3 regions of the Clostridium sp. MF28 genome follow, and region 1 is predicted to be linked to each of the others. Evidence: riboswitches for the same ligand, from Rfam matches in the RefSeq annotation. Region 1 holds a riboswitch; each other region holds the start of a gene.
What was found. Region 1 has a riboswitch for lysine ahead of AXY43_RS18945 (amino acid permease). Riboswitches for the same ligand answer to the same signal wherever they lie in the genome.

Region 1 (3,292 bases):
AGGCCGATTTATATTTATTAGATGAACCTATCGCAGGTGTTGATCCTGCTGCCAGAGATTATATTTTAAATACAATAATCACTAATTACAATGAAAATGCCACTATAATTATATCTACTCACCTTATTTCTGACATTGAAAGAATATTAGATGATGTAGTCTTTATATCATATGGAAATATATTCTTAACTAAAAGTGTTGATGAAATAAGAGAAAATGAAGGCAAGAGTGTTGATGCTCTATTTAGGGAGGTATTTAGATGTTAGGAAAATTAATGAAGTATGAGGTAAAAGCAACTGGCAGAACCCTTATACCGCTATATTTAGTATTATTAGCATTTGCTATCATTAATAAAATTTTTATCGGAACTGGTCTATCCCATAAACTTCAAGGATTTGGTTCAATCCCATTTATACTAAGCATCTTTGGATACGGATGTACTATGGCTGCTGTATTCATAGTCACCTTTTTCATAATTATCCAAAGATTTTATAAAAATCTGCTTGGTGATGAAGGATATTTAATGAACACCCTTCCAGTGAGCACCATCACAAACATTACAAGCAAACTTTCAATTGCTACTTTTTGGACTATAATAAGTGGAATTGTAGCCATACTTTCAATAATTATTATGGCATTTGACCCTAGGGCTTTTGGTCAATTCTTTTCTGAAACTTTTAGGGCTCTTTCAGAAGGTTATGCTAAAATAGGAATACAAATTTATGTAATTATTATAGAATTATTAATTGCTATGATATTTCAGTTTGTAAAATTTATTAGTATGATTTATGCTTCTATATCAATTGGGCATATATTTAGTAAGCATAGAATTCTTTCATCTTTCGGGGCATTCATAATATTAAATTTAATTGCAGGTGCAATATCCTCATCTATTGGGATAGCTTTTTCATCCTCTAGACTGCCTGATTTACTAAGAAATATTGAATCTCTTTGGCCTATTAATTTATTTTTAATATCTATCACAGTATTTAATATAATCTTCATAATAGTTTATTTCATAATAACAAGCTATATATTAAAAAATAAATTAAATTTAGAATAAAAAATGCTATTTTAAATATATAATCTTAGTATGGTGCCAACTTGTATAAAAAGCTAAATACAAACACTAATCCTTACCAAGATAGTATATTTATTTATAAATATTAAAAAAGCGACTATTGAAATAATTTTCAATAGTCGCTTTTAATATGCAAATATTTTAGTCATTTTCTATGCATTTTTATAAATTGTTAAATATTTTATATTGACTTATTCCTCATTTTATTACATAATTACATATAACTTAATAGGTAAATAACTAAGATAGAGGCGCGAAATTTAAGAGTATTATTATGGAGGTAAGCTCATTGAAGTAATAAGAAAGGAACTTTCGCCGAAGTAAATAGCTGTTGCTTTAATACTATTTGCTGGGCTTGTGTAAAATATATACAAGACTGCCACAACTTATTTTGTGGAGAGCTATTTTTAATGTAAATGTCGATATTCGTCATATTTTTAAAATGTGTAACTTTCGTATTTATGTCATGAGTATGCTCTCATGGCTTTTTTTATTGTTTTAATTTTTATATTATCTTAGTTACTTGCTTATGGAAATTTAAAACCATAATGGAGGATAGAAAAATGAGTGAAGAAAATCACGAATTAAAGAGAAGTTTAAAAGCAAGACACTTAAACATGATAGCCATAGGCGGATCTATTGGTACCGGTATATTCCTTGCAATGGGTGATACTCTCCACCAAGCTGGTCCTGGTGGTGCATTAGTAGCTTATGCACTAGTAGGTATAATGGTATACTTTTTAATGACAAGCTTAGGAGAAATGGCAACTCATATGCCAATATCTGGTTCATTTAGCTCATATGCTAATAAATTTATTGATCCAGCTCTTGGATTTGCCCTTGGCTGGAACTACTGGTACAACTGGGCTATAACAATTGCAGCCGAAATGGTTGCCGGTGCTCTGTTGATGAAATACTGGTTTCCAGATGTAAATGCCCTATATTGGAGTATTTTATTTTTAGTAATTATAGTAGGCTTAAATATTTTATCATCTAGAGCATATGGAGAATCAGAATACTGGTTTGCTGGTATTAAGGTGGTTACCGTTCTTATATTCATAGTAATTGGTGTTTTAATGATTGTAGGCATAATGGGTGGAGATAAAATAGGATTTCATAACTTCACCATTGAAGATGGACCCTTCCATGGAGGAATTAAATCAATATTTTCTATTTTCTTAATTGCAGGTTTTTCATTTCAAGGTACTGAACTTATTGGAATTGCTGCAGGTGAAAGCGAAGATTCTGAGAAGAATATTCCAAAAGCTATAAAATCAATATTTTGGAGAATATTAATATTTTACCTAGGTACGATTATTGTCCTAGGAGCAATAATACCATTTACTGAAGCTGGACTTGATACAAGCCCATTTACAATGGTATTTGAAAAAGCTGGTATTGCAGGTGCTGCTTCACTGATTAATGCGATCATATTAACTTCTGTATTATCTGCTGGTAACTCTGGTATGTATGCATCAAGTAGAATGCTTTATGCAATGGCTAAAGAAGGTATGGCTCCTAAAGCTTTTGCTAAAACAAATAATAGAGGTGTACCTATAAATGCCGTACTTCTAACTACATTAATAGCTTCTGCTTGCTTTTTAACAGGTCTATATGCAGAGAGTACTGTTTATGTTTGGCTAGTTGCAGCATCTGGTCTTGCTGGATTTATAGCTTGGGTAGGTATAGCAATATGCCACTATAGATTTAGGAAAGCATATGTTTATCAAGGAAGGGATTTAAATGAGTTAAAATATAGGGCTAGTTTATATCCATTTGGTCCAATATTAGCATTATTAATGTGTATTATTATAATAATAGGTCAAGGATATTCATACATTACTCCTGAGGCGATTGATTGGAATGGATTAATTGCAGCTTATATAGGACTTCCATTATTCTTAATCTTATACGTAGGTTATAAAATAAAGAATAAGACTAAAGTTATTCCTTTAGATAAAGTTGATTTAGACTTCTCTGATAAATAGTAACAAAAAGTAAGATCATAATTTTTAAGTTTAACTTTTACTTGTACTTTCTATTTTAGCTTTAAATATTATATTTCTCTGGAAATAATAAGAGTACCTCAAATATTTTTGAGGTACTCTCCTTTCTATATTATATGATCCTATTCATTAATTATATAAGGCACAGTTACAATAACTACATTTCTCATCTTAAGTATAGATCTTCTTAAAAGTATTGATGTTT
Region 2 (3,292 bases), 1.1 Mb from region 1:
GTTCAGAACGTCGTGAGACAGTTCGGTCCCTATCCGTCGCGGGCGTAGGAAATTTGAGAGGAGCTGTCCTTAGTACGAGAGGACCGGGATGGACTGACCTATGGTGTACCAGTTGTTTCGCCAGAAGCATAGCTGGGTAGCTAAGTCGGGAAGGGATAAACGCTGAAAGCATCTAAGTGTGAAGCCCACCTCAAGATGAGATTTCCCATAGCATAAGCTAGTAAGCCCCTTGAAGACTACAAGGTTGATAGGTCAGAGGTGTAAGTATGGTAACGTATTTAGCTGACTGATACTAATAGGTCGAGGGCTTGACCAATATAGTCAAGTTGTAAATACATTAAAGAAACTGTGTGCAATTTGAAAGAACAAAACTTTCAATTGAATAATGAATACAAATCGCTAAAGCGATTTGCATAAGTTTTTCAACCAAATCAGAGATTTGGGAAAAGCTAATATCTCGTGATGATGGCATAGAGGTAACACTCCTTCCCATTCCGAACAGGAAAGTTAAGGTCTATAGCGCCGATGGTACTGCATGGGAGACTGTGTGGCAGAGTAGGACGTTGCGAGGTAAGCAAAAGATAGTTGTAATGACTATCTTTTTTATTTTAGTTTTATTAAAGTCGTAATAAGTTAATTATCTTTATAGAGAATATAATTAGCTTATTGTCGTTAGGAGAGGTTATGTATTCATATAATATGACATTGCTTATCATATGCCCATTAGTATTTTGCGCAGGTTTCGTGGATGCTGTTGCAGGTGGAGGTGGAATAATATCTTTGCCAGCATATATTTTTGCTGGAATGCCAATACATATGGCATATGGAACTAATAAGTTTGCAAATGGTATTGGAACATTTGCAGCTTCTATAAAATTTTTAAGTAGTGGTAATATAAAAATTAAACCAGCATTAATTTCAGCCATAGGTGCTATTATAGGATCTTGGTTTGGAACGCAATTAGTATTGCTACTAGATGAAAAGTATTTGCAATACTGTCTTATTATCATCTTACCTATTGTTGCAATTTTTCTTTTGTTTAATAGAAAAATTGGAGTAGAAAATAACGAAAAGAAAGTAGAACATAGAAAGATTTATTTAGTGGCAGGAATAATAGGTTTAGTAATAGGAGCTTATGATGGATTTTTTGGTCCGGGAACAGGAACATTTTTAGTTTTAGCCTTTACATCATTTTTAGGATTCAATCTTATAACTGCGTCTGGTAATGCTAAGATAGTGAATTTGGCATCTAATTTTGCAGCACTAATAGCTTATATATTAAATGGCAAGGTTTTATTTATGATAGGTATACCTGCAGCTATATGTGCTAGTTTAGGAAATTATTTAGGGGCACATTTTGCAATTAAAAGTGGAGCGAAGATCATAAAGCCGATAATAATATTAGTAATAATTATGTTATTTGGCAAAGTGATAGATGCTATTTTATTTACAAGTAGTTAATTAAATGATATAATTTTAATAATGTAATAACGAAAACCTAAGGTAGAGGTGCTATTAATAAAGAGTATTTATTATGAGTTGGCAAACGTTGACTAATAAAGAAAGGTATTATAGCCGAAGATTTAGATTATGCAAAAATTTATTTCTGGGTATGCATAAAATATATGCATAACTGTCACGAAAGTGGAGAGCTACAAGGATTTGGTGAAGCTATAGATAATAATGTTATAGTTATGATATTATTATGTTTTAGTTTTGTACAAGTTTTATGCGGTTAACTCTACCCGTTGGTATATATGCTAACGGGTTTTCTTATTTAATAAAATAGATTTGAGGAGTTGGAAAAGTTGGCAAAGGTTGAAGGAGTTCTAGTACCATTATTAACACCATTTAAAGATGGAAAGGTAGATTTTAAATCTTACAAAAGAATGATTAATCATTACGTAGAAGAAGGAGTAAATGGAATTATACCACTTGCAACTACAGGAGAATCACCTACAATACTAGAGAATGAATATGAAGAAATTTTAGAAAAAACTGTTGAATATAATAAGAATAGAGTTCCAGTATACATAGGATTAGGCGGCAATAATACAAGTGAAGTAATTAAAAAGCTAAAATTAGTAGAAAAGCATAAAGTGAATGGAATACTATCAGTTACACCATATTATTCGAGACCAGATCAAAGAGGTATTTATGAGCATTTTAAAAGTATATCAGAATCAACTGATTTGGATATAGTACTTTATAATATACCATATAGAACTGGAGCTAATATTGAAAATGAAACTGTGCATGTATTATCTCAGTTAAAAAACATAATAGGAATAAAAGACTGCTGTGGAAGCATGAAGCAAACAACTGAACTATTAATGAATCCTCCAAAAGATTTTTCCATCTTAACAGGTGAAGACATGTATTTTTATACGACGCTTATGCTTGGAGGACAAGGCGGAATAATGGCATCAGCACATCTAAATACTAAAGATTTTATTGAGGTATATAACTTAGCTAAGGCTAATGATCATCAAGTTGCACTAAAAAAATGGAATTCTCTATATAAAATGATACCGCTATTATTTTCAGAACCCAACCCAACACCTCTTAAATATAGCCTAAAGAAACTAGGGCTAATAGATTCTGATGAGGTTAGATTGCCATTGATGAACATTACAAAAGGACTAGAAAGTAAGATAGATAAGATATTAGGTATTTAAGAGAAAAAGCATAATTATGTTATAGATAATTGTTAAAAAAATTGAATAAGTTAACCTTAATAAAAATCACTTTTTATTAATTTCTCTATAAATTATTCTAGTAATGTAGTAATAATAAGGGATTATTTTGACTACTCTAGCATTTAGGAGTAAGATAGAGACTGACAAATTTAATAAGGAAGTGATTAGAAATGATGCCTAAGTTCTTTTCTATGATTAAGAACAAGGAAATTACTAGAGAGCAAGTTATGAAGGATATTATAGCTGGCGTTATTGTAGCTGTAATAGCATTACCGTTGTCAATAGCACTTGGAATATCATCGGGAGTATCTCCAGAGAAAGGGCTTACGACAGCAATATTTGCAGGATTTATTATTTCGCTCTTAGGTGGAAGTAAAGTTCAAATAGGTGGACCTACAGCGGCATTTGTCGTTATAATTTATTCTATTATTCAAGAGTATGGTATAGGTGGACTTGTTGTAGCAACGATAATGGCTGGAATTATATTAGTAATAATGGGGATTTTAAAGTTTGGTTCATTAATTAAGTACATACCCCAGACAATAACAATAGGATTTACTGCTGGTATAGCAGTAACGCTGGTATCCACTGAA
Region 3 (3,292 bases), 1.4 Mb from region 1:
TAAACAACACCGTTTTTAATTTCTATTGTATCTCCTGGAAGTCCTATTAATCTTTTTATTAAAATCTCACCCTTAAATTCGTCATTTTTAAATAATACAATATCTCCTTCTTTTAAATTTTTAGGATTATGCACCCTAGTTACTAGCAATCTATCTTTAACTTCTAATGTTGGAATCATAGATCCACTTGTAATCCAAACACCGTATCCCACAAAATTCCATACAAGAAGCGCTATGCAAAGAACAACTGCAATATCAATTATCCATTCATTTAATATGGACTTCTTTTTTTCTTTTTTATCTGCTACAATTTCATCTTCGTTATTTTCTGCCACAATATTACCTCCATGTCCCATATTACACATAATTTTTCATTAATACCCCATTTTTTCATAATCCTTAATTATATAAATCATTTCACTTAAGAAGTTCTTAGTTGCGCTTCGCGCTTTTTTCTAATTAAAATGATCTTGGTTGCGCTTCGCGCTTTTTTCTAATGTGCATATTTTAATATGCTATATTAGTATAACATATTTTACTATCTAAAATATTTATAAGATGTTAATTTTATAACAAAAATATGCACCAATCTTAAAAATTAGTGCATAATCCTTTTAGGAAATCTATATAATTTAAATTCTTACTTAAACATATTCAAATACTTATATCTATTCAACATCATTCTTTAATAGATCATCATAAGATTCTCTTTTGCAAATAAGTCTTGTTTCATTATCTTTAACCATTACAACCGCTGGCTTTGGTATTCTATTATAATTGCTTGACATAGAATAACCATATGCTCCTGTAGTCATTATTGCTAGAATATCTCCGCTTTTAACTTCTGGAATTTTAATATTTTCTAATAATATATCTCCCGATTCACAACATTTTCCTGATATTGTAACTGTTTCTTCTCTATCTCCTTCAACTCCACTTGCAATAATACATTCATATTCTGCATTATAAAGAGCCGGTCTTATATTATCAGTCATTCCACCGTCTACTGATACATATTTTCTAACACTCGGAATTTCCTTGACTGATCCTACAGTATATAAAGTTGTTCCTGCATTAGCTACAATACTTCTTCCTGGCTCTATTGTAAGAATTGGCCTTTCTTGACCTGTTCTCGCACACACTTCATCAACTTTATTAATTATTGTGCTGCAATATTCTTCAGTACTTCTTGGTTCATCTCCCTCGGTATAATATATACCAAAACCTCCGCCAAAATCTACTTCGTTTATTAGGTAACCTAGGTTTTCCTTTGTATTTCTCACAAGTTCTAACATTATTTCAACAGCATCTTCATATGGCTCTAAGTCAAATATTTGCGAACCTATATGACAATGTATTCCTGCAAGATTTATATTCTCTAAACTTATAGCTTTTTTAATAGCATCTTCTATTATAGTATCAACTGGAGCAAAGCCAAATTTTGAATCTATTTGTCCAGTCTTTATATAATCATGAGTATGCGCTTCAATACCTGGTGTTATTCTTAAATAAATATTTTGTACCTTATTATATTCTTTAGCTATATCATTTAATGCGTCTATTTCGTAATAATTATCTACTACAAAATTACCTACACCTAGTCTTACGCCAAGTTCAATCTCAGATAGAGTCTTATTATTTCCATGGAACATAACTTTTTCAAGTGGAAATTCAGACTTATATGCAGTGTATAATTCCCCCCCAGATACAACATCAAGACACATATTCTCTTCCTTCAATAATTTACACATTTGAAGTGTCAAAAATGCTTTTCCTGCAAAAGCTACTCTATTATTATTCTCTTCGCACTTGAAATATTTTCTATAATCCCTACAGTATTCTCTTATTAAATCTTCATCAAATACATATAACGGACTCCCATATTCTCTCACTAAATTTTTAGCACTGATGCCTCCAATCATTAATTGATTGTCTTCTACTTTCATTGTTCCAAACAACTTCATTTGATTAACCCCCAAATTATATTTTATTAGCTATTGCTTCATTGATTAAAATAAATCACAACACCAATTTCAATAAAAAATATCCGTTTTTTGCATTGCCTCCGGATTATTGATGTTGTATTAACTAATAATTATAATAAAAAACAAACGCCACAGAGTGTATCTGTGACGAGTGGTAGATATTTACGCTAAATTTATGCACAATATTTTCATTAATTATCAATTCTTCGCAAAAGATTAATAAATGAATTTGAACGTCTATACTAACAAAATCATTATTATTCTTTTCAAACTGTTAATTTATAACTGAAAAAAGTACCTTGTAGCTCAACACTCTTCGTGACAGTTATTCACATATTCTATGAATACCCAGAAAAAGATTATCGCATAATAATCTATTTTCTTCGGCTGTAATACCTTTTAGTATAAATCAACGTTTGCCAACTCCTCATACCTACTATTTATTGCAGCACCTCTACCCCAGGTCATGTTATATATTATATTATTAGAATTCATTAATATTTTAATATTAATGACATTATAAATCATTATCTGCACAATATCATTTTATTAAACTGTTACAAATATGATACCATAAATTAAACTTAAAGCAATACTTTTTTAACTTTAAATTAATGGTATAAAACCCAAGCTTATTAAGTTCTTATTCTTTCCTATACTCATCCATAAGATCTCCCATAATACTTGCTGATGTTGGTGGCGTAAAAGTTATAGCATTTGCTCCAGCTTGAATTGTCTCTTTAATTGACTCTTCAGTTGGTCCTCCAGTTGCTATTATAGGAAACTCTGGAAATCTCTTTCTGATATTTCTGACTATATTAGCGGTATTTCTTCCACCTGAAACATTAAGTATTGTAGCTCCAGCTTCAATCCTTTTAGTAACATCTTCATCTTCAGAAATGACCGTTACTATTACTGGTATATCTATTGTTGACCTAATCTTATTAACAATTTCATTACTCGTAGGTGCATTTACAACAACTCCCATAGCACCTTTAAATTCTGCATCCATAGCTAAATTCACAACTCTTTTTCCTTGTGTTATTCCTCCACCTACGCCACAAAAAACCGGAACATCAGCTGCCATAACAAGTGCCTGTGTTATTACAGGCTGTGGTGTAAATGGATATACCGCAATAATTGCATCAGCATTGCTATTTCTTATTAATGCTACATCTGTACTAAATAGCAATGATTTTATTCTCTTCCCAAAAATTTTAATTCCACCACAATTTCTTATAACTGCTGGAACCTCAATTACATGATTCCTAAGCGTACCCTTTATTTGAGGAATATATTTAACATCT

Region 2: linked by a shared signal. The riboswitch ahead of dapA (4-hydroxy-tetrahydrodipicolinate synthase) and the one ahead of AXY43_RS18945 (amino acid permease) in region 1 are both predicted to bind lysine.
Region 3: linked by a shared signal. The riboswitch ahead of lysA (diaminopimelate decarboxylase) and the one ahead of AXY43_RS18945 (amino acid permease) in region 1 are both predicted to bind lysine.

Annotation. Positions count from the first base shown of each region.
Region 1 is NZ_CP014331.1:4,322,309-4,325,600, reverse strand. It holds gene AXY43_RS18955 (ABC transporter ATP-binding protein) at 1-266, shown strand, start outside; gene AXY43_RS18950 (hypothetical protein) at 260-1,063, shown strand; lysine riboswitch at 1,320-1,493, shown strand; gene AXY43_RS18945 (amino acid permease) at 1,645-3,069, shown strand; gene AXY43_RS18940 (APC family permease) at 3,210-3,292, opposite strand, start outside.
Region 2 is NZ_CP014331.1:3,240,207-3,243,498, reverse strand. It holds rRNA gene AXY43_RS13860 (23S ribosomal RNA) at 1-316, shown strand, start outside; rRNA gene rrf (5S ribosomal RNA) at 456-572, shown strand; gene AXY43_RS13850 (sulfite exporter TauE/SafE family protein) at 685-1,461, shown strand; lysine riboswitch at 1,497-1,663, shown strand; gene dapA (4-hydroxy-tetrahydrodipicolinate synthase) at 1,809-2,678, shown strand; gene AXY43_RS13840 (SulP family inorganic anion transporter) at 2,870-3,292, shown strand, end outside.
Region 3 is NZ_CP014331.1:2,886,346-2,889,637, forward strand. It holds gene lepB (signal peptidase I) at 1-365, opposite strand, end outside; gene lysA (diaminopimelate decarboxylase) at 669-1,964, opposite strand; lysine riboswitch at 2,280-2,450, opposite strand; gene AXY43_RS12305 (hydrolase) at 2,629-3,292, opposite strand, start outside.